Regions from separate parts of the Bacillus sp. SSR7 genome, predicted to be linked through region 3. Evidence: predicted binding sites of a transcription regulator. Region 3 holds the regulator's gene; each other region holds the start of a gene.

Region 1 (7,745 bases), on a different contig from region 3:
CCGAAGAAACGTGAAATCGCTGCGAAAATTTTAGAAGATGAGCGTTACACAGTTTAATATCTATAAATAACAGTAGTCGTATAAACGACTACTGTTATTTTTTTTTGAAAAAAAGAAATTTTTAGTGACATAAAACTAATGCCATTAGTATAATAAAACTAATAGCATTAGTTTTCGTGAAAAGGGAGATGGGAATATGAGAATGATGCATGAAAAAACGGTATATCAATTGTCATTTTTGCCAAGAGTGTTTCCTGTAAATTGTTACTTTGTGGAGGAAGAAGATGGTTTAACTTTAATTGATGCTGCTTTGCCATATAGCGCAAAAGGGATTTTACAGGCGGCTGAGAAAATAGGAAAACCAATTACGAATATTGTATTAACACATGCACATGATGATCACATCGGTGCATTAGACGCATTAAAGGAAGTACTTCCTCATGTTCCAGTCTATATTTCTAAGCGAGACGCAAAGCTGTTAGAAGGAGATACGACGTTACAAAAGGATGAACCGAATATACCGATAAAAGGCGGTGTACCTAAAAAGGTAAAAACGGTACCTGATGTTTTATTGGAAGATGGCGACCGAGTTGGATCGCTTCTTGCGATTATGACACCGGGACATACGCCAGGCTCCATGTCGTTTCTTGATATAAGAAATAAAGCTCTGATTGTCGGGGATGCATTCCAAACAAGAGGAGGTATGGCTGTTTCAGGACAAATGAAATTTTGGTTTCCGTTTCCGGCGATGGCAACGTGGAGTAAAGAAGTTGCATTACAAAGTGCAGAGAAGTTAAGAGAATATGAGCCGTCCTTGCTTGCGGCAGGACATGGAAAAATGATAAACGATCCAGGGGCTGTCATAGAGCTTGCTATTAAGGAAGCGAAGCGGAATATAGAAAGTAGAAAAGAGGGTTAATTGATGTCACCGAGAATCGGACTTACATTACAGAAAATTGTAGAAACAGCAGCAGAAATTGCAGATACAAATGGAATACAAGAAGTAACGTTAGCTTCATTAGCGCAAACATTAGGGGTACGTTCCCCCTCGCTATACAATCATGTGAAAGGTTTACAAGATGTACGGAAACATCTTGGTATTTACGGAATCAAACAGCTGTATAACAGACTGGAAGAAGCGGCGGAAGGTAAACGGATGGATGAAGCAATTCATGCTTTAGGAGAAGCGTATGTAGCATTTGTCCGAAAACATCCTGGACTGTATGAAGCAACTTTTTTACGAGATGAAGAAGTAAGGAAAGCAGGTGACGGAATTGTAAAGCTTTGTCTTCAGGTTTTACAACAGTACGGCTTAGAAGGAGAGAATGCACTTCATGCGACACGTGGATTTAGAAGTATTTGTCATGGATTTGCGTCGATTGAACAGCAAGGTGGATTTGGTTTGCCGTTAGATTTGGATATAAGTTTACATGTATTATTGGAAACGTTTATCAAAGGGTTACATGGAATGAGAGAGTGAATAAGAAGCGAGAAAACATGAATTTGTTATTAATCATGCTTTTTGTATAGTAGGCTGCGATTTACTGGAGGCAAAATTGCAAAAGGATGTGATATGAAATGTTTGCAGGGCATTTTGGTTTAGCAGCAGTAGTGAAAACAAAGTCACCGAAACTACCACTTTGGGTTCTCATGTTAAGCACACAATTGTTGGATGTCATTTTTTTGCCGCTTTATGTTTTAGGAGTAGAGACAATTGAGTCTATTTATAGTAATGGTTATGGTGAAGCAATCATTCATGCGGATTATTCACACTCTTTAATAGGGGCACTGTTTATTGCTTTTGTTGCAGGGATAGTAGGTATGAGGTTTTGGGGCAAGCGGAGTGGTTTTGTTGTTGGTGCTGTAGTTTTTAGTCATTGGATTCTTGATTTACTTGTGCATCGTGCTGATTTGCCGTTACTTCCGGGGAATTACGGAGACTTACCTATGCTCGGTTTTGGATTGTGGCGATTTCCGGCTATTAGTATCATATTGGAATGTATTCTTATTGCAGTAGGTGGTATATTATACTTCCGATATATTGTTTCAAGTGCGGGCGCACAAAAGAAATTTATAGCACAAGTAACTGGTGGATTGGTAGTTGGATTATTAATTCTTTCGTTACTTATCAGTATAGTGTCTTGAATATGAATAGCCGGGAACCTTAGAAATGATTCTAAGGTTTTTTTAGTGCATATGATTCCAAAAGAATGGTAGGTTTTTCCTTATTAAATAATATTATTTAGCAGGTTTGAAAAATGTGTATATGGCTAAGGAAAGGCAAACGAAAATAAATGAGATTGGATCTTGATATGGACTAGGCTCAGAGCCCTTCTGGATTTCTGTAAGGAAGTCATGTGTTTTCATGTTCATTGCTCCTTTAACTAATAAGTTTTATATGATGCGAGGGTTATGGTGAATAGGAAGTGTTTTTTGAAATTTCATATAATAATTATTGCATAGCAATTCTATTCCTAAAACTATAAAATATAAAGTTTTTATAATATGTAAAATTGCATATTATTCTTTTTGTAAAATTTGTTATATTATCTTTATATTTAAATTAAAGGATTTTAATGATATAAATGAGAATAACTGGAGGGATACTGTGAGTAAAACAGTGTTAGAAGCGTATAGTGCGGAAAGAAAAATAGAGAATATAACATATAAAAATCTATTTGTAATGATAGCAATGATTATAGGGATTTCACTCCTAGGAGGATTATTCCTTGGTTTAGCCTTTGGGATTTATGGAGAAGAAGCATTAAGTACTAAATTAGAAGGATATTATTTGCTCTTATTCGATGCATCTGTTGTTGCTATCGTTTTATTAGCTTATAAACCGGTTCTTCATTTTATTAAATCTATTTGGGATTTATCCGTTTTGAAGAGTGGGAAGACATATTTATATCTATTAATTGGTTTTATTATCATTGCAGTATCACAATATTTAATGTTACATGTATTTAGTTTTGAAAGTGCAGCAGAACAAAAGGAACAATTAGGAAGTTTAAGCCTTCAAAATAGCATACAAAGTATTATATATGTGTTAAGTGTTGCTATCATTACACCGGTTAAAGAAGAAATTCTATTTCGAGGTATTTTATATCGATTTTTAGAAAAGAGATATAATTTTTTAGTTAGTATCATTATTTCTTCCTTCATTTTTGGAATTCTTCATGGAGGTCTTCTAATTACGGCAACGATTATGGGAATGGTATTTGCAATGTTATACAAAAAGACACAATCTATTATACCTAGTATTATTTTACATATTGTATGGAACTTACTTGTGAGTATAAGTATGATTGTATCTCTATAAAAATAAATACATAACCAGTATAAAAGATGAATGGCTTAGCTATTCATCTTTTATTTTGTATGCACGTGAAAAAGTTAATTTATGTATACAATCAAAAAATAGCTAAATACTAACAGTGAACGAATAAAGAAAGGTAGGAGTATTCTATGCAAAATTTAACAGAGCTTGAAGTAGAAAACTTACGTCATTTAATTGGTGGACATGCAACAATTATTAACAAGTTGGAGCAGTATGCACAGACGTGTACGGATCCACAACTGAAACAAATGCTACAAAAAGATGCGCAAGATGCACGAAATACGAAACAACAATTAATGACTTTCTTAGGATAGGAGGAAGCGAAAGATGAATGAAAAAGATATGGTAAATGATTATTTAGCAGGATTAAATGCAAGTTTAACAAGTTATGCAAACTATATCGCTCAGTCTGATAATGAACAGTTACACCAAACGTTAATTCAAATTCGTAATCAAGATGAAATGCGTCAACGTAATATGTATGAGTATGCAAAGCAAAAGAGTTATTACAAACCGGCAGCACCTGCAAATCCGATGATTGTACAACAATTAAAAAGCCAATTAAGTGCGGAATAACAGAAAAAAGAAAACGAGCGAATCTATTCGCTCGTTTTCTTTTTGTATATGTCAATAAATACATAATAAATATTTTTCCAGTTGTAACAAATATGACGTAAATGGAATATAACAATTCACAAAAAGGACAAAAACTTTGCTCAATATTTCACAAAGTATCCATGGTTTATATCGTGGGAATCTCTATAATTAGGAGTGTAAAGAACAAAAGAAATAGATTATATGATCAATTAGGAGAGATTGCTATGAAACGAAATACAAGAAAAATTGCAATTATCGGTACTGGATTAGTTGGATCAAGTTGTGCATATTCTATTGTGAATCAAGGCATTTGCGAAGAGCTATTATTAATTGATATAAATCATGAACGTGCAGTTGGGGAAGCGATGGATTTATCACACTGCATTAACTTTACAAATACAAGAACAAAAGTATATGCAGGAAGCTATGAAGACTGCAAAGATATGGATATTGTTATTATTACAGCAGGACCAGCACCAAAGCCAGGGCAAAGTCGCTTAGATACTTTAGGAGCGAGTGCAAAGATTATGGAAAGTGTTGTTGGTGGCGTAATGGAAAGTGGATTTGACGGTATTTTCTTACTTGCATCGAACCCAGTTGATATTATTACATATCAAGTGTGGAAATTATCTGGATTACCTAGAAATCGTGTGATCGGTACTGGTACATCACTAGATTCTTCTCGCTTACGAACAATTTTATCTGAAATGTTACATGTAGATCCTCGTAGTATTCACGGGTATTCATTAGGGGAACATGGTGATTCTCAAATGGTTGCTTGGTCGCACGTAACTGTTGGTGGAAAACCAATTCTGCAAATCTTAGAAGAACAAAAAGAACGATTTGGTGAAATAGATTTAGATGAAATCGTTGAGAAGACTGCAAAAGCTGGATGGGAAATTTATAAACGTAAAGGAACAACTTATTACGGAATCGGAAATTCTCTAGCATATATTGCGAGCTCAATCTTTAACGATGATTACCGTGTCATTGCTGTATCAGCTATTTTAGATGGTGAGTATGGTGAATATGATCTTTGCACAGGAGTACCAGCTATTATTACTAGAGACGGTATAAAAGAAATTGTAGAACTAAACTTAACAGAAGATGAAGAATCTCGATTCGCAAAATCAAACGACATTTTACGTGATTATATGAAAACAATTGGTTACTAACTTATAGGAGAAGGTGAAACAAATGAAGGAATATATAATGTCTCGTGTATTTAAAGCTTCTGCTGGAATTGCACAAGGTATTTTCGTATCCCTCGGAATTGGTTTACTGATCGAAAATATAGGAAGAATTGTTGATATTCCGTTGCTTATTACAATCGGAGTTGTTGCAAAATCACTTATGGCACCAGCAATTGGTGCCGGAATTGCTTTTATGCTTGGTGCAAACGGTCTTGTAATTTTCTCGGCTATGGTAGCTGGAGCAATTGGTGCCGGATCCATTTCAATTACTGAAGCAGGTCTAATTATTAAAACAGGTGAGCCAATCGGTGCATTATTAACAGCGACTTTAGCTGTATATATTGGTAAACGTTTAAGTGGAAAAACTGCGTTAGATATGATGCTCGTTCCATTTGCAGCAATATTAGGTTCTGGTTTAGTCGGTATTTGGTTATCTCATAATATTACTCCTGTTTTAAATACAGTTGGAGCATTTATTAAAGATAGCTCAGCTGGTAGCCCGTTCATCGCTTCTATCGTTATTGCGGTCGTTTGGGGATTATTACTTATCTCTCCAGCTTCATCAGCTGCGTTAGCGATCGCACTTAGCTTAGACGGTGTTGCAGGTGGTGCTGCTCTTGCAGGCTGCGTTGCTCAGTTTATCGGATTCTCTGTTATCTCAGCGAAAGAAAATAATTTAGGTGGCATATTAGCTCAAGCACTTTGTACTCCGAAAGTACAGTTGCCAAATATTACTAAAAATCCAATGATTCTCGTCCCAACTGTTGTCGCCAGTGCGATAGTTGGTCCAGTATCCGCATTAATTTTCCAACTGGAAGCAGGAAAAGAAATTGCAGGTCTTGGATTAAGTTCCCTTATCGCACCAATTAATTTAATTTCCAGCGAAGGATGGGAAGTTGTCCCAGCGATGGTAATCACTTATATCGTCATTCCAGTAGCTGTTTCTTATATACTTTACATTGCTCTTAAAAAAGCAGGTCGTATTCACTCTGGTGATATGACTGTACCGCAATCTTAACTTGAAAATCTCCCTTTATATAGAGAAAAGCAGACTGAGAAGCCACAGTCTGCTTTTTACATTTTTTGATTTTGTTTTACTGGAACACGTACGGTTTCTTTTGCTAATAAAAGTTGAACGCCGAAGTATAGTATGCTTGCAAGCGTCATTCCAGAAATGGCGTCTACAAATGCGTGTTGCTTCGTAAATAGCGTTGATAAAATAATAAGCGTACCGAAGAACGTAAGGATGTAATACTCAAATGCATGTTGTTCTCTACGTTTAAAGGCAGCTAGCATAATGACAAATGTAGTAAGAACGTGAATACTTGGGAAACAATTTACCGGTTGATCGATACTATAAATATAGCGGACTAGTTCGGAAAATACGTCTGATCCAACGACTGTTGGACGTGGTACAGTTGTCTGCCAAAAATAATAAATAGAAAAACAAGCAAGTTTTCCAAGAATGACACTACTTAAAGTGACATAATATTGCTTTCGATCTGCAAAGCAGTAATAAATAAGTGCGCCGTATAAGTAAGGAAACCAAAGTAAATAAGGGATAATAAATGCTTTCACAAATGGAATCCAATTATCTACTACAGTTGTGACATCTACTGCGTGTACAGCCGATTTATTTAATACATCGTAAAGGGGACTTACGAGTACGAGTAGAAGTATATAACTTAACGGAAGAAAAGATGAAAGTTTAAATTTCTTCATGATAATCTCCTATGTTTAGTAATGTAAGTAAATTCAATTGATTATAATATAGAAACGCAATTTGGGCTATCGATTTTGCTTACATTTTCTTGAATTCACCTTACGTTTTTGTCACTTGACTGAAAAGAAGGGGAGGGTGCTAAATGAAGCGTTTATCGTATTTCTTAGTTTTTATATTGATATGCCTAGCGAGTGCTGGGTGTGCAAAGGATAAAGAAGGAGAGAAATTAGAATATAACGGAAGAGCACTCGTAATTGGAGTTGTTGGAGAAAAACCGAAAGATACGTTTAGGAATGTAAAGTTTGAGGAAATGAAGTTAGAGGAACTGGAAAAGAAATCTAAGGAAGTAGATGGTTTTCTAATAATGAAAGATCACTTTCAAGAAGCCTCAACAGAGCAATATAAAAATGTATTTTTATCACTAAAGAAACCAGTGTTTTTTATCGGTTTACAAGATAAATCGTATTCGATTTTTATTACAAAAGGGATAGAGTATAACAGTGCCCGAAAAGATGTAAATGCTATGTACACGCAAGGGTTTGCAAATATCGGAAGTGGTGAAGGACAACAATGGGCAGTTGGTTTATCTAATGGCGGAAATACTGAAGAAAGCATTCATAATATGTATATCGTCGTATTTCAAACCATTGCAGATTATTTGAATAGATGAGAAAGAAGCCTGTAAACGAGGCTTCTTATTTTTTATGCAGAAGCACAGATAAAAATATGATTGAGAAGTTCATGCAAGCTTTACAACGTATGCGAGATGTAATGATACCGATTTATAATTTTATATCAGCTATTGCGGATTTAAATATAAATTTTTAATGAAGCTCATCCATTATTAGCTCGTTTTATTAAGGGGTGATAATGTTAGTTCCACATCTCCCTT
Region 2 (7,745 bases), on a different contig from region 3:
GAACTAGCAAAAGCGCGACAAAAAATCGGAATGATATTTCAAGGGTTCAACTTACTTAAAACTGTTACCGTTTATGAAAATATCGCATTGCCGTTACGCCTTGCTGGCATTCCAAAAGTAGAAATTGCAAAAAGAGTAGAAAAGTATTTACGTATTGTCGACCTTTTTAATCGAAAAGACGCCTATCCGAGTGAACTTTCTGGTGGTCAGAAACAACGTGTGGCCATCGCTCGTGCACTATCACACGAACCGGAAGTGTTATTAAGTGATGAAGCAACGAGCGCTTTAGATCCAGAAACAACTGACTCTATTCTTGATTTACTATTAAAAATCAATGAAGAAATCGGAATTACAATTTTACTCATTACACATGAAATGAACGTTATCCAGCGTATATGTGACCGAGTTGCTGTTATGGAACATGGAGCAGTAGTTGAAAGTGGCACCGTGAAAGAGATATTCACAAATCCACAGCATGTAACAACAAAGAAATTCGTAAATAGTGCATTTGCAGCGAAAATCCCAGCCGAAGTACAAAAAGAACTACAAAGAACCGGAGAAATCGTAACACTTTCATTTATAGGAACTTCTTCTGGTGAACCAGCGTTAGCTGTTGCTACAAAACGATTCCAAGTATATCCAAATATTTTATCCGGTAATATTACTCAATTAAAACATGAAGCATACGGGAAACTTGTCATTCATATGCAAGGGAAACAAAATGAAATCAACCGTGCTTTATCATTTTTACAAGAGCAAGGAATCATCATAGAAGGAGGTAGAACAGATTATGGGAAACAAGTCCTTTTTGGATGAATGGGGTAAAGTCATATGGGAAGCAACCATTCAAACTTTTCAAATGACATCTATTTCATTACTCATCTCGATCCTTATTGCACTGCCACTTGGTGTCACGCTTGTTTTAACAAGACCTGGTGGACAGCATGAAAATAAAATCATCTATCCTATTCTTAATACAATTATTAATATCATTCGCTCTCTTCCATTTATCATTCTATTATTCTTCATTTTACCTTTTACAAAGTTTCTAATGGGAACATCCATTGGCGTGCAAGGTGTTATCGTACCGCTTGTCGTCTTCACTGCTCCTTATATCGCACGTTTAATGGAGACAGCTTTACTAGAAGTGGATCGTGGTGTTATTGAAGCTTACCAAGCAATGGGCATTTCTACTATAAAAATCATTTGGCACGTCATGGTGAAAGAAGCTCGTCCCTCTCTTGTACTTGGATTAACAATTGCAACGATTGGCTTAATCGGCGCAACAGCAATGGCTGGTCTTGTCGGTGCTGGTGGACTAGGGGATTTAGCATATCGATTCGGACATTTACGCTATGAACCTGAAGTAATGTATGCAACTGTCTTTATTTTAATTATCCTCGTTCAAGGATTACAGTCTTTAGGGAATGGTGTTGCACGAAGATTGAAGAAAGATTAAAAAAGAAGGTATCTCACCAGGGTGAGATACCTTCTTTCTATCTTTTAAATCCACCTTCTGAGTGAATAACTTGCCCTGTAATCCACTCTGCTTCTTCACTTACTAAAAACTTAATGAGCCTCGCTGCATCCTTTGGTTCACCAATTCTTCCAAAAGGAAACATTGGCTTTAATCCCTGCTTTATCTCTTCAGTCATCCATCCTGTACTAGTTGGACCTGGGTTAATTGCATTCACTGTTATTCCTAAATGAGCTACCTCAGCTGACAACGTACTAGTAAGAGCATCAATAGCTCCCTTCGTTGTTGCATACGCTAGTTCCCCCGCCATAGGACCTTGGAATTGTCCCGACGTCATATTCACAATTCTACCACCAGATTTCTTATCAAATCCTCGGGCAAATTGACTACTTAACAATGTAGTCGCACGAATATTTACCATATAATGCTTATCCAGCTCTTCAGCAGTCAAATTAGAGAAATCATTATTCTTAGAATACGCTGCATTATTAATTAATATATGAGGGTAGCCTAGTTGTTCAGTAACTTTATTTATAAGCTCTTTCGGTGCATCATTCTGAGTTAAATCTAACTCCATACTTGATACCTTCACACCGTTTTTTAGTAATTCTTCTTTTAATTGTATTTGTTCACTTTGATCAACGCCCCAAGGCATCTCTTTATCGTAAGCTGTCCAATATGTAAAAAATATATCGTATCCTGCTTCAGCTAATTCTTTACAAGTCGCTGCACCTATACCATCTAGACGACTTACACCTGTAATAACTGCTACTCTATCTTTTAATTGATTCATCATATACTCCTCCAATTTTAAAGGACGCATATTTCCTATAAGAGATATAAATTTCCCCACATAAGTATCCACTCTTACAAAAGGGATGTACAAGCCAAATATGCAGTCCTTGAATGATTTACAGATAGCTAAATAAACCCTCACTTATGAGAGAAAAATTCATCTATCTAATTTCTAATCATTACAAGTTCATCCACATATTCAGTCCTTGTCTCCTTTCCATATATCTCTATTTCTATCATACCAATATAATGTAATATTTCAAATGATTTAAAAATACAAACCAATATTCCATTCCAAACTTCCATCGATTTTATTATATCATAATATTTAAATAATGGAAATAATTAGAAAAAACACTGGTAAATATTGACTAGTCTTCTTATAATAAAATGTGGGGCTAATGTGAGAGTTTAGTTTTAAACAAATAGGGGGAAGAAACATGTCAAAAAAATTACTTTCTTTATTTTCTGCAGTAATCGTAGCAGCTTTTGTAATAACCGGCTGTGGTCAAAGCGATACGACAAATAAAGAACAAAAAGAGAATGCAACAAAAGAAAGCAAAACGGATACAACGAAAGAAAATAAACCTGAAGATAAAAAATCCGAAAACAAGAAAACTGAAGATAAAAAGACGGAAAATAACGCTACTAGCTCCAGCGATTATTCGAAACTTATTTCCTATATGGAAAAAGAAACAGGTGGTAAAACAAAAATTCTATTTGAAAATAAGGAACCACAAGTTTATAAAGCTGAAGATGTTTCAGTATCAATGAACAGTTATACATTAGTTGAATTAAATGGATTCCATACAGACTTTAACATTCCATTTAACCGTCAAACAGAGGGCGGAGTCATTCTTGTGAACTATAGCGTAAAAAATAGTTCAGCTAAAGATATTTATTATATGCCAGCATTGGACATTTCATTTACTGGTGCGCAGAAAGTATATAGTAACTATAAAGACTTAATTCCAAAAGAAGATCAACTACCAACTAAGCTTGCTCCAACGAATGATTACTTAGTAAAAGCAGGAGAAACCATTTCTGGTTATATCGCGTATCCATTCGGAAAAGATGATCTAGCGAAAATTTCAAGTCTCTCAACAGTCTCAGTCACAGTCCCAACTGCACAAGCTAATAAAGGAAAATTCGATGCTCCAATCGGAAGCCCTGGAAGCTTTTCATTAAGTTTAAATAAACAAGGTGCTGAAAAAGTTGCAACAGATAAAGCTTTCTACCAAGATAAAGCTACAGCTAATAACATGGGCGATAAAAAAATGTTAAAAGAGAAATCAAGTATTAATAACAGCCAAGAATTAGGTGCTGTTCATGTTACATTAGATGGATACCAATTTACTCAATTCACACCAAATTCCGTCGAGGCTCCGCGCTTTGCAAATTTCAAAAATGGTATTGTTCTATTAACAGTGCAATTCAAGCTTGATAACAAAGATACGCAAGACGTTTCACTATCTCCTATAAGCTCTACATTGAGAGTGAATGATGGTACACAATATACAATTAACGAAGGTATGCTACTCAATTACGACTATAACGCTGCAGTTAAAACAGGAACATCTGGAGAGTTACTACAAGTATTTATTTTAGATCAAGAGCAGTATGAAAAGATTTGGAAAGACAAAAACTTTGAGATTGAGTTAGGACCTATGAGAAATAAAGAAGCTAAGGATATTTCACAAGGTAAAAAAGCTAAATTTACATTACCTAAATAAAGTAGAGAAGGCATATAACATATGATTGTTATATGCCTTCTTTATTTTCATAAAAAAACACTACTTTTGTTCACACTTTATCCATTGTGAATTTTTTCACAATGGATATATAATAAACTTGTAAATACAATATTGGAGGGATTTCAATGGTTATCAATTTTTTAAGAACTGATAAACGTGCTACTTTCATATTATTATTTTTACGACTTTACATAGGGTATACATGGCTCGCTGCTGGAATAGGCAAAGTCTTTGGACAATCTTTTGACGCAAGTGGTTTTCTAAAGGGTGCTATTGCTCAAGCATCAGGTGACCACCCTGCAGTACAAAGTTGGTGGGCAGAGTTTCTTCAACATTTTGTTCTTCCAAACGCAGACCTATTTAGCTTTTTAGTTCAATGGGGAGAAATTTTAGTAGGTCTAGGTTTGATTTTAGGCGGATTAACAAAAACAGCTGCATTTTTCGGAATCATAATGAACCTTTCATTTTTATTAAGCGGAACTGTTAGTGTAAATCCAAACCTACTCATTTTGACTATGTTCATTTTAGTTGCAGGACAGAACGCTGGACGCATTGGATTAGATGGCTATGTTTTCCCAAAACTTTTCCGTAAAAACAACCACGGAACATATAAATTAAGTAAAACTGCGTAGTAACGGTTTACTCTTAAAATATAAATAAGAAAAAGAGCCTGCGTATAGGCTCTTTTTTATTTACTCCAAATTTAAACTCTTAACGAGCCACGAAAACCTCTGGCAGCATAATAAGAGTCTGCTCCATTGTGGTACACAAAAACGTGCCCAAAGCGATAATCGCAAAATAGAGCTCCACCGAGTTCTCTAATATCTGAAGGTGTTTGTACCCAACTCGATGATTTCATATCAAAATCTCCAAGTTGTTGTAACTCTCGATATTGTTCTTCAGTTAATAGTTCAATACCCATAGCGGCTGCCACATCAATAGCGTTATTTTCTGGTTTATGCTTTTTTCTTGACTCTAATGCTTCAAGATCATAACAAAGGCTTCTACGGCCTTTAGGACTCTCCTTTGAGCAATCGCAGAAAATATACTCGTCCTTCTCTTCATCATAACCAACAACATCCGGCTCACCGCCTGTTACTTCCATTTCATTAAGTGACCATAATTTTTCAGCATTAGCTTCTATCTTCGCTTCAACTTTAGCCCATTCAAGACCTTCATGGCGGTTCATGTTTTTCTCAAAACGAGCTTGTAATACTTTTATTAGTTCTTCACGTTGTTCTACAGATAACTCATTTTTATTCTCTGTCATATTCGGCCTCCGAATTACGTTTCCTTATAATCATAATGGTTTGCATACAGTTTACAACAATCTGACCCGATTACACAACGTAAAATCCCTGTACGAATATCCATTATATAGTACGAAATCCCTCCATACTTTCCCCAAGAATATAGTGGGAAAACCACATAAAGTTCTGATTCATAATGGCTACATTCATTCCTGGCTGATCAGAACTATATGCCATTCCTTTAAATATAATTAGTTCTGCGTCAACTTCCATATCTCTTAATCCTTCATATAGCTCATATGCATTTGTAATTGGTATTCTTGCATCCTTTTCGCCATGTTGGATTAAGGTAGGCGTACAGGCTGATTTAATATATGTCATTGGTGATGTCTTCTTATATATATCTGGATCATTCCATGGAGTATTTCCTAAATACATTCTAATAAAGTAAGGGATATCTGTATGGACATAATGGGTACTCCAGTTCGTAATTCCACCTCCAACTGAAATGGCTTTAAATCTACTACTAAATGTAGAACAGAAAGCTGATATATATCCTCCGTTACTCCATCCCATAACTCCTACTCTATCTTTGTCTACCATCCCTTTTTCAACTAGTTCATCCACTCCAGATATAACATCATCGTAATCAGCAATTCCTTGTTTTCTATAGTTCGCTTTTAAAAATTCATTACCATAACCAGAACTTCCTCTATAGTTTGGCTCTAAAACGATAAAGCCTTTTTCAACAAACTGTTCAATCGGATATTTCTCATTGAAGCAGTCTGAAAATATCGGAAAGGATGCCCAAGCCGGACCTCCGTGAATTACTACTAATAAAGGATATTTTTTATTTGTATCAAACTCTACTGGTTTTGATAAAACACCCTCTATTTTAAGACCATCACTACTTTGCCATGAGATGATTTCCCTGTTGCTTTTAAGCTTGTCTTCGAAAAAGCTATTTTCATTCGTTATTTTTTTATCATCCAAATAGATTTCAAAGGTTTCATTTGTTATAGCCTTATTATACGTTATATGATTGCCATCCCTTGTTATAGAGGCATCCATTATAAAGCCATCTATGTTGTCACTTAATGCTTCCACAGTGCCATCTTCAGCTAGTAATCCAATACGATAATTCGTTTTATCCTGCCATCTAATTAAAATGCCTTTAGCTGTCCACTGTAATGGCATAACCGTACTATCAAAATTTGTTAAAGGTTGAATTACCTCTCTCGTATTCATATCATATATCTCTAATGTACTATCTTGTATATGGTTTCTATAGTAATCCTTCTCTCTTATGCTTGCTGAGTAGCACATTTTACTGCCCTCAGGAGAAAAGCAAACGCTCCCACCCAACAACTTATCCATATTCATTTTTTGTAGTTCTCCAGCTTCAACATCTAATATGTAGAGATCACCATTCATATAATCATTTAGGCTTGGTGTAGCCATACATACAACCTTTTTCCCATCATTTGAAATATCAAAGTTATGTATATAAAACTCCTTACCATCTGTTAATTGGTAAACACCGTTAATCTCGCGTTCCTCTTTATCATTTTGTATTACCTTTTCTATCTCAATGTAGTATAAACAATTATTCCGATGTTCCTTACCTACATGGTGGAAATCCCCATATCGTTCCTTACGTTTCTTTATTCCCGCGCATTCTTTCGACTGTGCAACATAATAAAAACCTTTACCCGTGGGATCCCATTTAAATGTACTAATCCCTTCTTCCTCATCAGTCATTTGAACCTCACTACAACCATCTATTGATTTAACAAAGATCTGATTTGTATTAGCCCCTTCACCACCCGGACTAAGGTATGCAATAGTCTTAGAATCTGGAGACCATAATGGATGCGTACTATCTATACCTCTAGTTGTTAGTGGGTAACTCTGCTCTTTATCCTTTTCATATATCCATACATGATTTCTATATATATTGTCTTTCCAGTTAGCTGTCCTCTTAACAAATGCTACATTTTTGCCATCATCGCTTATATTGGTACTTGATAAGGTTGGTAATGAAATAATCTCTTCTATACTTAAATATGTTTTTTCTTTCACGTTCATTAATAAGCCCCCTTGTAATGTCCATAAATCTCTCGTCTCTTTTTGTCGTAATAAAGGAAATTGTTCACGGATACTTAAAATAGTAACGGAAAATTCAGATAAATAAAAGTAAATCCCATAAAGTAAAATTTTAATCTATAGGATTCTATCCACTTACCAATTTTAGATATTCTTTTTGAGCATAAAAATACCCCATTAGATAAAATATCTAATGGGGTACAAATTTGTAAATTTATTTTAAAGCTATAACTATATTTATTAACCTACTAATCTCCTACTCAACCGTAACAGACTTAGCTAAGTTACGTGGCTTATCAACGTCACACTCGCGGTGAAGTGCTGCGTAGTATGAGATAAGTTGTAATGGAATAACTGCTACTA
Region 3 (7,745 bases):
TTTATGAATTAATACTGCTACAACAGAAGAATCTACACCACCGCTAAGCGCACATAGTACTTTTTTGTCTCCAACAGTTTCACGGATTTTCTCTAGTTCTACTTCAATAAAGTTCTCCATGTTCCATCCTTCAGAACAGCCACATACGCCGAATACGAAGTTTTTAATTAGATCGTTACCGTGCTCAGAGTGACGTACTTCTGGGTGGAATTGTACACCGTATAAGTTTTTCGCTTCATTGCTCATACCAGCAATTGGGCAAGACTCACTTGTCGCGTCTACTACGAATCCTTCAGGTAAACCAGTTACTAAGTCGCCATGACTCATCCATACAACTTGCTCTTCTGGAAGGTTCGCATATAATTTTGACTCGTTCTCTACTTTCAGAACAGCTTTTCCGTACTCACGGTGGTTTGCACGCTCTACTGTACCACCGAATTGTTGCGTCATAAGTTGCATACCGTAACAAATACCGAAGATCGGTAATCCTAGGTCAAAGATTTTTTCATCACAATGTAATGCACCTTCACCATATACACTATTTGGTCCACCAGAGAAGATAATCCCTTTTGGATTCATTGCTTTAATTTCTTCTGCAGTAATTGTATGTGGATGAAGTTCACTGTATACACCGAACTCACGAATTCGACGTGCTATTAACTGATTGTATTGACTCCCAAAATCTAAAACGATAATTGTATCATGCTGCTTCTTCAAAATAATCACCCCAACGTTAGTTCTCGTATATAAATATTTTCACCAATTTGGCGAAAAGCATTACCAATATAATAAAAAAAGCCAGTCCTCCGCCTCTAGTCTCATAACAAAGAAAAGGCAGGGGTCTGGCTTTATAAAGAAAGATAGTCTCCGCTCTTTATAAATATAAGACACACTGCCTTCATAGTCAGGTTGTTTACGGTAACCCGGTAGAGACTCTCAAACCTTATCTTTGAGGATATATGAAGGATCGTTTTATATTATCTTCCTAGATTCTAACAATGAAGTATCAATATGGTCAAGAGAGAAAGCGACAAAATTCTACAGAAATTCATTTCCTTTTCTAAAAAACATAAAAAAACATCCATTTCTATATAGAAATGGATGTTTTTTAGGCCAAACGGAATTACATCATTCCGCCCATACCGCCCATGCCCATGCCGCCCATGTCAGGCATTGCTGGTGCATTTGGTTCTGGTTTGTCAGCTACTACAGCTTCAGTTGTTAAGAACATAGCTGCAACAGATGCTGCGTTTTGAAGTGCAGAGCGAGTTACTTTAGCTGGATCTACGATACCAGTTTCAAGCATGTTAACCCACTCGCCAGTAGCTGCGTTGAAACCAACGCCTACTTTTTCGCCTTTTAGACGCTCTACAACTACAGATCCTTCTAGACCAGCGTTGATTGCGATTTGACGAACTGGCTCTTCTAGTGCGCGAAGTACGATGTTAATACCTGTTGCTTCGTCGCCTTCAGCTACGATAGAAGCTACTTTTGTGTATACGTTCATAAGTGAAGTACCACCACCTGCAACGATACCTTCTTCTACTGCTGCACGAGTTGAGTTAAGTGCATCTTCAATGCGAAGTTTGCGCTCTTTTAACTCAGTTTCAGTTGCTGCACCTACTTTAATTACTGCTACGCCACCTGCAAGTTTTGCAAGACGCTCTTGTAATTTTTCACGATCGAATTCAGAAGTTGTTTCTTCTAATTGCGCACGGATTTGACCGATGCGAGCTTCGATTTGTTGTGTGCTTCCTACACCTTCAACTACAGTTGTGTTTTCTTTCGTTACAACAACTTTACCAGCGCGTCCTAAAGATTCAACTGTAGCAGATTTTAAGTCACGGCCTAATTCTTCAGTGATTACTTCGCCACCAGTTAAGATTGCGATATCTTCTAGCATTGCTTTACGACGGTCACCAAATCCAGGAGCTTTAACAGCTACTACATTGAATGTACCACGAAGTTTGTTCACTACTAATGTAGCTAATGCTTCGCCTTCTACATCTTCAGCAATGATAAGAAGTGGTTTACCTTGTTGTACCACTTGCTCTAATACTGGTAAGATTTCTTGAATGTTAGAAATCTTTTTGTCAGTGATTAAGATGTATGGGTTATCAAGAACTGCTTCCATTTTGTCAGAATCAGTAATCATGTAAGGAGATGCATATCCACGATCAAATTGCATACCTTCTACTACGTCTAATTCTGTTGTGAAACCTTTAGATTCTTCTAAAGTAATAACGCCGTCGTTACCAACGCGCTCCATTGCTTCAGCGATTAATTGACCTACTTCTTCATCAGCAGCAGAAATAGCAGCTACTTGTGCGATAGAAGATTTACCTTCGATTGGTTTAGAAATCGTTTTTAATTCTTCTACTGCAGCAACTACAGCTTTTTCGATACCTTTACGAAGACCCATTGGGTTCGCACCAGCTGTTACGTTTTTAAGACCTTCACGAATCATAGCTTGCGCTAATACAGTTGCAGTTGTTGTTCCGTCACCAGCTACATCATTTGTTTTGCTAGCAACTTCTGCTACTAATTTCGCACCCATGTTTTCGAATGCATCTTCTAATTCAATTTCTTTTGCGATTGTTACACCGTCATTTGTAATAAGTGGTGAACCGAATTTTTTCTCAAGAACAACGTTACGACCTTTTGGTCCAAGCGTTACTTTTACTGCGTTTGCAAGAGTGTCGACACCGCGAAGCATCGAACGACGTGCTTCTTCACTAAATTTAATATCTTTTGCCATAATAATTGACCCCCTTGGATTTTTTAAGATTTATATAATTAACCGATAACTGCTAAAATGTCACTTTCACGTAAAATCAAGTAGTCTGTACCTTCATATTTCACTTCAGTACCTGCATATTTTGAGAAGATGATAAGATCACCTGCTGCTACCTCTAAAGCAACACGCTCACCATTTTCAAGCACTCGACCAGTACCTACTGCAATAACTTTACCCTCTTGTGGTTTTTCTTTTGCTGTGTCTGGTAATACAATACCACTTGCTGTTTTTTCTTCCGCTTGAACAAGCTCAATTACAACGCGATCACCTAATGGCTTTAGCATGAACAATAACCTCCTCATTTTGTTATGTAAATTTTATTTATTAGCACTCAAGTCACTCGAGTGCTAACACACTTATAATAATAAATAATCTCAATTTCTTTTGCAAGTAAAAAAATCATAATTTTTTCGCAAATTAAGCTATAAACTTTTCTATATAGAGTTCCTCTTCTTCTACCTTTACTATATGAATCGTTGTTTCCACTACTCGTATGTTACAATATGAAAGGACACCCTAAGTTGTTTTCGCTACACACACAACTTTCTCCTGTCTTCTATTATAATTTCAATTAAGGATTTACAAAAAAAACATAATGTAAGTAAAGTTTATATCGTAGGTAGCATCTTTACATGTTATCCTACCTTATCTCATACACTAGAGTTAGAAAGGATGGTTAAACCATTTGAAAAAACAATATTGGTGGGTTATCGTTACATACATTTTAATGCAGTTATCATCAATTGCTGGATTACCACTTCTCCTGAAAACTGGACTTTATGATAACAGGGGATTTACTAGAGAAGAGAAATTACAACTCATAACTGGTCATTGGGCAATCATTAGCTTCTTTATTGCATTATGTATCGTACTTTGGTTACTTAGAACAGATATTCGCGACAGACATTTAGATACAAAGCGTTCTACTGTTCCAGCTACGATTGGTTGGATTTTTATCGGGTTCTTCTTAGCATTTTTCTCGCAAAGTATTGCTGGTATGATTGAAATGTATGTATTAGGTATTAAACCTGGATCTGAAAATACAGCGAGACTTATGGATATCGCAAGAACGACACCTTGGTTCCTTATCGTCATCTCTATAATAGGACCTATTTTGGAAGAAATCGTATTTAGAAAAATTTTATTTGGTACACTTTATAAGAAGTTTAACTTCTTTATTGCTGCTATCATTAGTTCTCTCGTATTCGCAGCAATTCATTTTGATTTCACTCACTTATTGGTATACACTGCTATGGGGCTCGTATTCGCTTTCTTATATGTAAAAACAAAGCGTATTATTGTCCCTATCGCAGCTCATGTTGCAATGAATACATTAGTTGCAATTGCTCAAGTTTTAGTGAGTAGCGAACAAATTCAAGAAATGATTAAAGAAGCTGAAAAAATGCAAGGCTTTATCGGAGGATTTTTAGTATGAGAAACTCACCATTGTTCATGGCTGCATTGTATTTCCTTCTAGGATGTATCTTTACACGCTTCGCCATTACGAACGTAACAGATACAATTTGGAATATGTGGACAATACTATTTGCAGTTATGGCAACGATTGATTTTAATTTGGCACTTCGCCTTATCTTAGTTAAATTCACAAAGAAAAAACAATAATAAAACGCAGAGGTCGCTTCCTCTGCGTTTTATTGTGGATAATTCTTCAAAAAGTAAACTAACGTTTGTAACTCTACTGCTAAATCAATATGATGAATTCTTATATTGTCTGACACATTTAAGCGTGCTGGTGTAAAATTCAAAATACCATGCACGTTTGTTTCTGCCAATCTATCGGCTACAGATTGTGCTACTGTAGCGGGTACTGTTAATATTGCCACTTGTATATCAGTTGATAAACGTTCTTCTAATTCATCTAAGTGATATACAGGAATGCCTCCGATTTCTGTTCCAACTTTCTCTTCACTAACATCAAACGCCATTTCAATTTTTGTATTATTGTTTTTCGTGAAATTATAATGTAAGAAAGCGGTCCCTAAATTACCTACTCCAATAAGCGCTACACGTGTTATATCATCTTGGTCGAGTGTTTCACGGAAAAATGATAATAAATAATTTACGTTATATCCATATCCTTTTTTCCCTAATGCTCCAAAGTATGAGAAATCTCTTCGAATTGTTGCGGAATCAACCTTTACCGCTTCACTTAATTCGGCTGATGAAACACGTTGCTTACCAGACAAAGATAAGTTTTGGATAAATCGATAGTATAGAGGCAATCTCTTAGCAGTGGCTTGTGGAATTTTCTGCTGCTCCATATAACCTCTCCTCTCTTCCTATCTTTATTCATATGCTTTAATCAAATACAGAAGTTTAGCACTTATTAAATTCCTTGTATAATAGAAAGAAGAAGTATTCTCTCTGTATTTTAAACTATACACTATTTTTAGTATGATTGAGAAATATAAACATGGCAAAGTTAAGAAATTATTTGAGGTGAAAACATTGATTTTATTACAAGTAAACGCGCTTTCGAAATTATACGGTGCAGAAACGATTCTTGCAAACATAAAATTAGAAGTTCAAACGAAAGATCGTATCGCATTAGTCGGACGAAATGGAGCCGGAAAATCTACATTATTAAAAATAATAGCGGGTGAGCTATCTCATGATAGTGGCGAAATTATAAAACCGAAAGATGTCTCAATTGGATATCTAGCTCAAAATACCGGTTTAGAAACGTCTTTAACAATTTGGGATGAAATGTTAACCGTCTTTACACACTTGCAGCAAATGGAGACAAAACTTCGAAGGCTAGAGCAAGAGATGGGAAAAGAAGAAAACTTTTCAAACGAGGCTACATATGAAAGATTATTAGCTGATTATGACCAATTACAATTAGATTATAAAGATCAAGGTGGCTATCAGTACGAAGCAGATATCCGTTCGATTTTAAGTGGTCTTGGCTTCCCAGTTGAAACGCACCAGACGACGATTTCTACATTAAGCGGTGGACAAAAAACACGATTAGCTCTCGGTAAATTATTATTAACGAAACCAGACCTACTTATTTTGGACGAGCCTACAAACCATTTAGACATCGAAACATTAACATGGCTTGAACAATATTTACAAGGTTATCCTGGCGCAATACTAATCGTTTCCCATGACCGTTATTTCTTAGATAAACTTGTTACACAAGTATATGAAATTTCGAATAAAGAAAGTAGACGATTTGTTGGTAACTACAGTAAATATTTAGACTTAAAATCAGCACTATACGAGCAAGAAATGAAACGTTATGAAAAACAACAAGATGAAATCGCTAAGCTAGAGGACTTCGTTCAAAAAAATATAGCTCGTGCATCTACGACAAAACGTGCGCAAAGCCGTCGTAAACAATTAGATCGTATGGAACTATTAACAAGACCATTAGGTGACTCTAAGTCAGCTTCCTTCCACTTCGATATTGAAAAACAAAGTGGAAATGATGTGTTACAAGTAAAGGATGCAACTATCGGCTATGATAAGGATCCAATTATTGAACATGTAACAATGCGCTTAACTCGCGGAGATAGCGTTGCTTTAGTTGGTCCAAATGGAATTGGGAAATCCACATTATTAAAATCAATTGTGAATAAGCTACCACTATTACATGGTGATGTTTCTTTCGGATCCAATGTATCTGTTGGTTACTATGATCAAGAACAAGCCAATTTAACATCTTCTAAGCGCGTTTTAAATGAGTTATGGGATGAATATCCACTGCAACCCGAAAAAGAAATTCGCACGATACTAGGTAACTTCTTATTCACAGGAGATGATGTACTAAAACCAGTATCATCTCTTAGTGGTGGACAAAAAGCTCGATTAGCTCTCGCAAAACTTATGATGCAAAAATCGAATTTATTAATTCTCGATGAGCCTACAAACCATCTTGATTTAAATAGTAAAGAGATTTTGGAGAATGCTTTGATTGATTATCCTGGTACTCTTCTCTTTGTATCTCATGACCGCTACTTTATTAATCGTGTAACGACGACCGTTGTTGAGTTATCAACAGAAGGTGCACAGGAATATTTAGGGGACTATGATTACTACGTTGAAAAGAAAAATGAGATGATTGAACGTGCTGAATTTGAACAACAAGAACAGCAAGAAAATCAGGCACCTGTTCAAAAAACCGTAGCTCCAGAAAAATTAAATTATCTCGAAGAAAAAGAGCGCAAAAAGTTGGAGCGTCAACGCACTCGAAAAATCGAGGAACTAGAACAAAATATCGTAGAATTCGAAGAAGAAATTGCTACGTTAGAAGATCAACTTTGCTTACCAGAAATATATGCAGATTATGAAAAGGCTAGTGAAATTACAACGAAAAAGCAAACACTACAAGAACAACTTGATGCTTGTATGGCAGAATGGGAAGAATTGCATTTATAAGAGTATGAATAAGAAGGATGTCTCATCAGTCGGGATTTTTGACGATGGGACATCCTTTTTATCTTCTAGCCATGGTCAACCTCTATTGTATAAACGATTCGACACGAGATATCGATTTACCGACAAGGTTTGACAATATTAGCCCCCCCTTATAATAAGGGCATATTTCAAAATGTTTTTTAGAGATACCTTCTTCGTTTTTATTTCCCGAAAAAGGATAGATTCAAAGGTCAGACTTCATCTATTTTATCCACAAGTTTATACACATATCCACCTTTATAAAATAAACATCTAAATAACTTTTCCACATTATCCACAACCAACAAAAAAGTTATCAACATTTTATATACACAATAAAACCCATATTATCAACAGATAATATGGGTTTTATCCACAAGCTGTGGTTAATTTTGTGTATAACTATGCTTCGATATCTAATCCCGGATTAGCATTTAAAGCTAATGTAGCACGTTTTCCTTGTTCATATGCAATTGTACCTGCCGCTGCAATCATTGCTGCATTATCTGTGCATAAAGATAGAGGA
Region 4 (7,745 bases), on a different contig from region 3:
AGCAGGAGAACGGGCAGTACAGCATGGAAATAGAATTGTGTTTAGTGGGAATTTAACGGAAACAGCGGAATTGTTAGGGACGAGTTATCGGCATTTGTTGCGCACATTAAATGTTTTTTGTGATAAAGAGATAATAAAGAAGAACGATGGATGCTTTGAAGTAGTGAATGTGGATGTTTTGAGGGAATTGGCGGCGGATGTTTATAAATAGGAGGAGAGTATAAATGATAACACCTATATTTAGAATTTTTGATATGGATTGAAATAGAAAAGGCAGTGAATGAGAATGGATTGCCTAATTATGTAAAGGGAATAAGTCCAGTAAGAGGATTAAATTATATCGGCTTGCCATGGCAATCTCAAAGGGGTTCTGCACTTATTTGTGGTGTAGGAAAGGATGCAGCATATTTGCTTTCTGAAATCAAAAAAATAGATCAGTAGCAACAGCAGCTACTGATCATCCATATGTACATGAATTAGGAGAGGTCAAACATTTATTAACTTTATTATAATAGATTTTCAAAAGAATAAAAACTGAAAATTCTAATTTTATGTTGAGAAAGTTTTTTGTATCGAAATATATGAAAAAATAGGGATTTTTATTAAAAAAATAATGATATTTATATTTTAGTAAATTATGATATAGTCTAAAGGATACGTATTTCCATAAATGTGATTGTAATAATGTTAATTACATCTATGTGAAGGAAGGAGAGGTAATTATGAAGTTTGATGATCAACGTCTACTAGGAGTACGATTAGGTTCTGTACTTGTAACAGAGGAAAATCAATATTTAGTAATTAAGAAAAAAGATCATTATGGATTATTGAATATACATAATTTGGAATGCACACATGTTGAAGTGCAGCTAGAACATATTGAAGAAATGTTGCAGGAAGATTTCCAAGAAAGTATAACGGAGATTATCGCACCGGAACATATAAAAATTGTTGCGAAAAATGTTATATAAGAAAGAAGCTGAAAGGAACAGCTTCTTTCTTTTCATTATAAGGATAACATTTTTACAACTTCGCCAATGATCCCTTCCATTTGATGGACACCTAAGTCAGTGTTTGTCATTATAATAGCGCCATTACCTCGGTATGGGTAGCTTACCATCATACATTGAAATCCAACGCCCCATCCAAGTGAATATATTTGTAAGTCTTCATTTGAATCATCTAGAAAAACACCTAGTCCAGTCCATTTTGAGCAACCTTGAGGAGAAATCATATCTTGAACTGTTTTTTGAGAAAGTTTTAGTTTACCCTTTCCTTGTAAGGAATGAATAATTTCAATTAATAAAGTTGATAAGTCAGTTGGTGTTGTCCAAATACCTGAAGCAGCTGCGAATGGATAAAATGGATACTTCTCATTTGTAACGGTGCCATCTTTATTATGCCCGCAAGCAAAAGCATTGGTTTTACCTATGTCTTCAGGAGAGAAGATTGTACTATTCTTCATTTGCAGTGGTTGAAATATATATTCTTCTAGTAAAAGGTTAAATGATTTTCCAGTTATATCTTCAAGTAGTAGTTCGATAATACAAAAGTTTGCATCAGAGTAGTGAAATTCACTTTCTGGTTTATAAGTTACTTCAATAGGTACGGAGCAATATAATGTTTTACCGGCAAGGAGTTCAGACATGTTTGGTTGCCCTTGTGTAAGTGTATAATGTTCAAAACTATTAGGAGGATCAATCATTCCAGATTGATGACTTAATAAGTTTCGCAATGTGACTTTTTTCCGTGAGGTAAGTAGATTGGTAGGTATGTTCCAAGATGTGAGTCTATCATTTATGTCTTCATCTAAATGCACGATTTCTTGATCTGACAATGTCATTACGAGCATTGTAGTGATGAATTTACTAATTGAGCAAGAATTGAATATAGAATTCGTAGTTACCGTTCTAGTTGTTCCGGATTCAAGTGTTCCGAAAGCAATCGCTTCGTCTAGTTTACCGTCGCGTATAACGGCAAGACTTAAACCTGCAACGGAATATTGGTTCATTTTCTCGTGTATATTGTTACTTTTTAAGTTCATAGTGACTCCTTTCTTGTAAGAGACAGAATATTAGTTCTATTATATAGTATTTAATAGAGAGGATGATAGAAAAGAAAAAACTTCATCTTTTATCGATGAAGTTTTTTTAGTTAATTCGAAGTGAATGTTTTAAAAAATTTATCTCGGTACATGTACATAAGCCATGAGGTTGTAATTAAAGAAATAATGATTTGTTTGTTTTTAATTGGTGCATTGAAAACAAGCCAACCAACTATATCAAATAATACATGTAGTGCAATTGAAAGAACTACAAATTGTAGTAACGTCTTAAAAAATCTTTTCATGAAGTGCCTCCTAAAATAAAAGGTTTTATCAACAATGTTGTATATTACTATTATACATTAAATGTGTTTTGTGGTAAAATTTACATAAGTTAGTGAAATAAAACAAATGAAAGCTAATGAGGAGAGATAGTCATGGAATTTTGGATGATCATACCGATAGCTGTCTTTGGGTTTATTTATATCGTTGAAAAATTAAATAAAATTGAAAAGAAAACGGATGCGCGTTTAAAGAGGATGGAAGATAGACTACAGTTAATTACGAAAGAAATGGGAATTATAGATAGAGAACCTGAAATTAATAAAGAGTTACGTCAGCTTATGGAAGAAGGAAAAACAGTTACAGCAGTTAAGAGAGTAAGAGAAGCTTTTGGGTTTTCTTTACTAGAAGCGAAGCAATATGTTGATAGATTATAAAAAAGATCATCCATTTGGGTGATCTTTTTTCAATGCACCATACGTGTGTTTACATAAGTAGCGATTATAACGTGGCCAATTATAATGATAGGAACTAAGATTTTGACATTAGGAGTAGAGAAGACACTACCAATTGTGGCGATAACACCGGCAGTTAAATTATAAAGACCAACTATTTTTGATAACTTCACTTTATTAAGCACCAGGCGTTCGTTGAATCCTGATAAGAGCCAAGTGTATTGTTTTACTCCGATGAAATAAGCTAGTGCAAATGAAATGATTGCAAGTATGAATAATGATGGAGAGGCGAAGAGAGTCATTGAAAACACCTCCGTTAAAGAGTTATAAATAAATTATAGTATGAATGTTATAATTTAACAAAATAGATTTAAGTGTAATAGAAAATGGAGTATGTATCATGAAGGGGGATTAAGTATGAATATTGTGGAATTCCAGAGATATGTATCAAATTTCAGTAAAGAAAAAGGATTTCAAGATACAACAATTGAAGAGCGTACAATGTATACAATGGCGGAATTAGGGGAATTAGCGGAAGTTATATTAAAGCGCGATAAAATACAAGATGCAAAAAGAGAAATCGGTTTAGAAATGTTTGATGTAATTTGGAATATATGTGATTTAGCAAACAAGTTAGAAATTGATTTGGAGAAGGCGTTTGAAGAAAAAATGATGATAAATAAAAAACGTGAATGGTAAAAGGGAAGTTAAAAAGCGCACAAAATTTTGTGCGCTTTTTATTTATGTTATGAAAAATATGTAAGAAAAGATGGAACAAACACTGAAGATGAATTGTCTATTATAGGTAATAACTATTTCGTTTGAAAGAAAGGGTGGAGAAAATGAAAAAGAATACATTATTAAAATTAGGGGTATGTGTTAGTTTACTAGGAACAACTCAATTTGTTAGTACAATTTCTTCTGTGAAAGCGGAACAAAAGCTAGAGCAAAAAGTAATAAAAAATGAGACAGGAACTATTTCAATTTCTCAGTTAAACAAAAATGTATGGGTTCATACGGGGGTAGGTTATTTTAACGGGGAAGCAGTTCCTTCGAACGGTCTAGTTCTTACTACTTCTAAAGGGTTAGTACTTGTCGACTCTTCTTGGGATGATAAGTTAACGAAGGAATTAATAGAGATGGTAGAAAATAAATTTAAGAAGCGCGTAACGGATGTCATTATTACACATGCACACGCTGATCGAATTGGCGGAATAAAAACGTTGAAAGAAAGAGGCATTAAAGCGCATAGTACAGCACTAACTGCAGCACTAGCAAAGAAAAATAGATATGAAGAACCACTTGGAGACTTACAAACCGTTACAAATTTGAAGTTTGGAAATATGAAAGTAGAAACATTTTATCCAGGGAAAGGACATACAGGAGATAATATCGTCGTGTGGTTACCGCAATATAACATTTTAGCTGGAGGTTGTTTAGTAAAATCTGCAGATGCCAAAGATTTAGGAAACGTTGCTGATGCTTATGTAAATGAATGGTCTACATCGATTGAGAATGTGCTGAAGCGATATAGAAATATAAATTTGGTAGTACCTGGTCATGGAGAAGTAGGGGACAGGGGATTACTTTTACATACATTAGATTTATTAAAATAAGAAATTGTAGAAATACAAAAGAGAGGAGAAATAATTTTCTCCTCTCTTTCTTCTAACTATATTTAAATGCTGAATCTGTTGATTACGTCAGCATATATTACTGAGATTTTAATTCCAAGTATACAAATACCAGTACCGTCATAATTGCTATAACAACGTAAGTAGCATCAAGCATTATAAGTGTTTTTAAAGTTTCAGTCATCCTCATTCACCCCTGGTATAAAAATATAAACATAATCTCTTATTAATTAGATAAGAGATTATAAAGATTACAATGTACATGAAATTTCTTAAGTAGATTCTATATAAATATATCATATAAATAATGTAAATAATGTTAAGATAATGTAAATGTATTGTGAAGAAAGAGGTTTACAATAAAGGCTTTAATAAAAAAATCATAGTTCCTTAAAATAAAAAATACGCTATTCTTTCTATTGAATGATAGAAAGAATAGCGTATTTGTATGTCTATTTTCATATGTGATGAATTGCAACTATTTGTATAAGGGATTCAAAAAATTTTTTCGTTGTATATATTTCTCCAAATTAATTATTTAGCTATTTAAAAGTATCGAAAGATGTGTGCACACTAATGTATATTTTTCGGATGTCAATAAAAATATTATGTCAACAATATGAACTGTCACAAATCTTTATATATTATTGTGATTGATATCACATCACTTTTTTTCAATGGGTATTATGCTTAAGGTGTAATGAATGATTGGGAAAGGGTGGGATGATATGTTTTGTTATCAATGTGAACAAACGCCAACAGGTGGATGTAAAGTAATAGGTGTTTGCGGTAAAAATGAAATAATTGCAAGTTTACAAGATACGATTGTGTTTGGATTAAAAGGAATTGCTGCCTATCGTACGCATGCTGCTCAGCTAGGATATACAGATGCTTTTGTAGATGCTACGACGCAAGAAGCACTGTACATGACATTAACAAATTCTAATTTTAATGAACAAGAGCATATTGATATGGCTATGAAAGTTGGGAAATCAGCTTTACGAGTAATGGAGTTGTTAGATGAGGCACATACGAACCACTTTGGTGTGCCAGAGCCTGTTCAAATTACACAAAACCATGTAGAGGGTAAAGCTATTGTAGTTACAGGCCATAATTTATTTGCATTAGAAGAACTATTAAAGCAAACGGAAGGAAAAGGAATTAATATTTATACGCATTCTGAAATGTTACCAGCGCACGGTTATCCGCAGCTGAAAAAATATAAGCATTTAAAAGGGAACATTGGTAAGGCATGGTATGATCAAAGACGTCTTTTCGAAAAATTTACAGGCGCCATATTAGCGACAACGAATTGTGTAATGCCAATTAAAGGATCATACTCTGATCGATTCTTTTCATATGATATTGCAGGTTTAGAAGGTGTACAAAAAATTGAAAATGATGATTTTGCACCATTGATTCAAAAAGCGTTAGAACTTCCAGAAGTACATATGGAGTCGGAGGAGCAGTTAGTAACAGGGTTTCATCATAATACAGTATTATCATTAGCTCCAGAAATAATTGACGCAGTAAAAGAAGGGAAAATTAAACGTTTCTTTGTCATCGCAGGTTGTGATGCACCAGGGAAAGGTGGGGAATACTATCGTGAATTAGCAACATCACTTCCAGCAGAAACAGTTATTTTAACAACTTCTTGTGGGAAATTCCGCTTTAATGATGTGGATTACGGTATTGTACCTGGCACGGAAATTCCGCGTTACATTGACTTAGGACAATGTAACAACTCCATTTCTACAGTGAAAATAGCGGCCGCTTTAGCAGATGCTTTTCAATGTGAAGTGAACGAATTGCCAGTAAGTATTGTCCTATCATGGTTTGAACAAAAAGCGGTTGCCATTTTGCTTGGGCTATTTAGTCTTGGAATTCAAGATATTCGCATCGGTCCAAAGGCACCTGAATTTATTTTATCTAGCGTACTTGATGTATTACAAGAAACATTCGGTTTAAAACTAATTACAACTGCAGCAGAAGATATGGATATGATGTTATCGTAACAAAAAGGATAATCTGTCTTTATGAATAAGAATCGCTAGTCTATAGCGTCCCAAAACAAAATGTAGCATATTTGTTTTGGGGTATTTTCTTTTCTAGGGATAGGTATGTGATGAAATTTCTTTTAAAAAAAAATCGACTGTATCAGTTGATTTTAGAAAAATATAAAAATCGAGTTGACATCTACAACTACTTAGTCATACAATGTAGTTGTAATAGGTAATACTGAGTAGTGTTGTTTCTCAAAAATTTTCAGTAGACAATAGGTAATAGCGTATTTTAGAAAAATTTTGAAAATCAGTTGACATCTACAACTACTTAGTCATACAATGTAGATGTAATAAGTGATACGGAATAGTTCGGATTAACAAAAACTATTCGGTAAAAAATTCGCCTTAGTACTCTGTAATACTGAATATAAGTCAGACAGAATAGGGGGTAAAGGAGGATCAGAACATGGAAAATTTAACTGAAATGCTGAAAGGTTCACTGGAAGGGTGTGTGCTGGAAATCATTAGCCGCCGTGAAACGTATGGCTATGAGATTACTCGCCACCTGAATGATCTTGGGTTTACCGAAGTCGTGGAAGGGACGGTTTATACGATCCTTGTGCGGTTGGAAAAGAAAAAGCTTGTAAATATTGAAAAGAAACCATCAGATATGGGACCGCCTCGTAAGTTTTATTCATTAAATGAAGCTGGACGTCAGGAACTTGAATTGTTTTGGAAAAAGTGGGATTTTGTATCGTCAAAAATTAACGTCTTGAAGTCAAACTAGCTTCATAATATAAAATGTTCCGGCTCATATTTGGAGAGTTTCTTGTTCTGCTTTATAAAAAAGGAGGAAAATAAGATGTTGGAAATGTTCAAAAAGTTAATTGGTGATAAAAAAGAGTACAAAATGATGATGGCACGAGTTGAGGCTCTGCCAGAGGACTACCAATTTGTATTTAAGAAAATTCAAAACTACATGTGGAATTTCTCAGCGGGTAACGGGATGGATATGTTACACATACAGTATGAATTAATTGATTTGTTCGAAGCGGGTGCAGCGGAAGGAAGACAAGTGCTTGACATTACTGGGGAGGACGTAGCATCCTTTGCTGATGAACTAGTGGCAAACGCTAAAACGTATGTCTCTAAGTATCGTGAAGATTTAAATGAAAGTATTATGAAGAAATTGAGAAAAAAATGAATGCAATAAGTAATACCGACTGATTAGCTGGTTACAATTGTGAACTGCCGCCATCGCTATTCAGTTATATTTTTAAACCACTACTAAGTAATACGGATTATCAGTGATACTAAATAGAGGTAT

Evidence for each region. The regulator Rex, encoded in region 3, represses fermentation and respiration genes when NADH is low (regulators of the CRP and FNR family bind a similar motif). The targets are predictions, from matches to a motif close to TTGTGAAATATTTCACAA.
Region 1: a site for Rex is predicted at 4,053-4,070, ahead of AC0NJG_RS10000 (L-lactate dehydrogenase). Genes of this name have one in related genera too.
Region 2: a site for Rex is predicted at 4,090-4,107, ahead of AC0NJG_RS25550 (DoxX family membrane protein). Genes of this name have one in related genera too.
Region 4: a site for Rex is predicted at 5,063-5,080, ahead of hcp (hydroxylamine reductase). Genes of this name have one in related genera too.

The regions. Positions count from the first base shown of each region.
Region 1 is NZ_JBVVXV010000004.1:82,368-90,112, reverse strand. Features, by position in the region: gene AC0NJG_RS10035 (acyl-CoA dehydrogenase family protein) at 1-57, shown strand, start outside; gene AC0NJG_RS10030 (MBL fold metallo-hydrolase) at 197-919, shown strand; gene AC0NJG_RS10025 (TetR/AcrR family transcriptional regulator) at 923-1,480, shown strand; gene AC0NJG_RS10020 (permease) at 1,579-2,145, shown strand; gene AC0NJG_RS10015 (CPBP family intramembrane glutamic endopeptidase) at 2,609-3,322, shown strand; gene AC0NJG_RS10010 (hypothetical protein) at 3,469-3,654, shown strand; gene AC0NJG_RS10005 (spore coat protein) at 3,668-3,916, shown strand; gene AC0NJG_RS10000 (L-lactate dehydrogenase) at 4,162-5,112, shown strand; gene AC0NJG_RS09995 (PTS sugar transporter subunit IIC) at 5,135-6,148, shown strand; gene AC0NJG_RS09990 (phosphatase PAP2 family protein) at 6,205-6,852, opposite strand; gene AC0NJG_RS09985 (hypothetical protein) at 6,996-7,523, shown strand.
Region 2 is NZ_JBVVXV010000020.1:8,575-16,319, reverse strand. Features, by position in the region: gene AC0NJG_RS25570 (methionine ABC transporter ATP-binding protein) at 1-816, shown strand, start outside; gene AC0NJG_RS25565 (methionine ABC transporter permease) at 791-1,459, shown strand; gene AC0NJG_RS25560 (SDR family oxidoreductase) at 1,497-2,273, opposite strand; gene AC0NJG_RS25555 (DUF5068 domain-containing protein) at 2,713-4,005, shown strand; gene AC0NJG_RS25550 (DoxX family membrane protein) at 4,152-4,658, shown strand; gene AC0NJG_RS25545 (DUF4256 domain-containing protein) at 4,730-5,296, opposite strand; gene AC0NJG_RS25540 (S9 family peptidase) at 5,400-7,364, opposite strand; gene glmS (glutamine--fructose-6-phosphate transaminase (isomerizing)) at 7,639-7,745, opposite strand, start outside.
Region 3 is NZ_JBVVXV010000030.1:5,065-12,809, forward strand. Features, by position in the region: gene guaA (glutamine-hydrolyzing GMP synthase) at 1-717, opposite strand, end outside; purine riboswitch at 882-983, opposite strand; gene groL (chaperonin GroEL) at 1,124-2,758, opposite strand; gene groES (co-chaperone GroES) at 2,797-3,081, opposite strand; gene AC0NJG_RS28010 (CPBP family intramembrane glutamic endopeptidase) at 3,483-4,232, shown strand; gene AC0NJG_RS28015 (YdiK family protein) at 4,229-4,420, shown strand; gene AC0NJG_RS28020 (redox-sensing transcriptional repressor Rex) at 4,450-5,079, opposite strand; gene AC0NJG_RS28025 (ABC-F family ATP-binding cassette domain-containing protein) at 5,267-7,201, shown strand; gene tsaD (tRNA (adenosine(37)-N6)-threonylcarbamoyltransferase complex transferase subunit TsaD) at 7,622-7,745, opposite strand, start outside.
Region 4 is NZ_JBVVXV010000005.1:291,903-299,647, forward strand. Features, by position in the region: gene AC0NJG_RS12850 (cyclic nucleotide-binding domain-containing protein) at 1-211, shown strand, start outside; partial or broken gene AC0NJG_RS12855 (oxidoreductase) at 256-441, shown strand; gene AC0NJG_RS12860 (hypothetical protein) at 723-971, shown strand; gene AC0NJG_RS12865 (serine hydrolase domain-containing protein) at 1,007-2,044, opposite strand; gene AC0NJG_RS12870 (hypothetical protein) at 2,155-2,349, opposite strand; gene AC0NJG_RS12875 (hypothetical protein) at 2,482-2,763, shown strand; gene AC0NJG_RS12880 (DUF3784 domain-containing protein) at 2,793-3,083, opposite strand; gene AC0NJG_RS12885 (MazG nucleotide pyrophosphohydrolase domain-containing protein) at 3,199-3,480, shown strand; gene bla2 (BcII family subclass B1 metallo-beta-lactamase) at 3,624-4,397, shown strand; gene hcp (hydroxylamine reductase) at 5,144-6,430, shown strand; gene AC0NJG_RS12900 (PadR family transcriptional regulator) at 6,885-7,205, shown strand; gene AC0NJG_RS12905 (DUF1048 domain-containing protein) at 7,281-7,622, shown strand.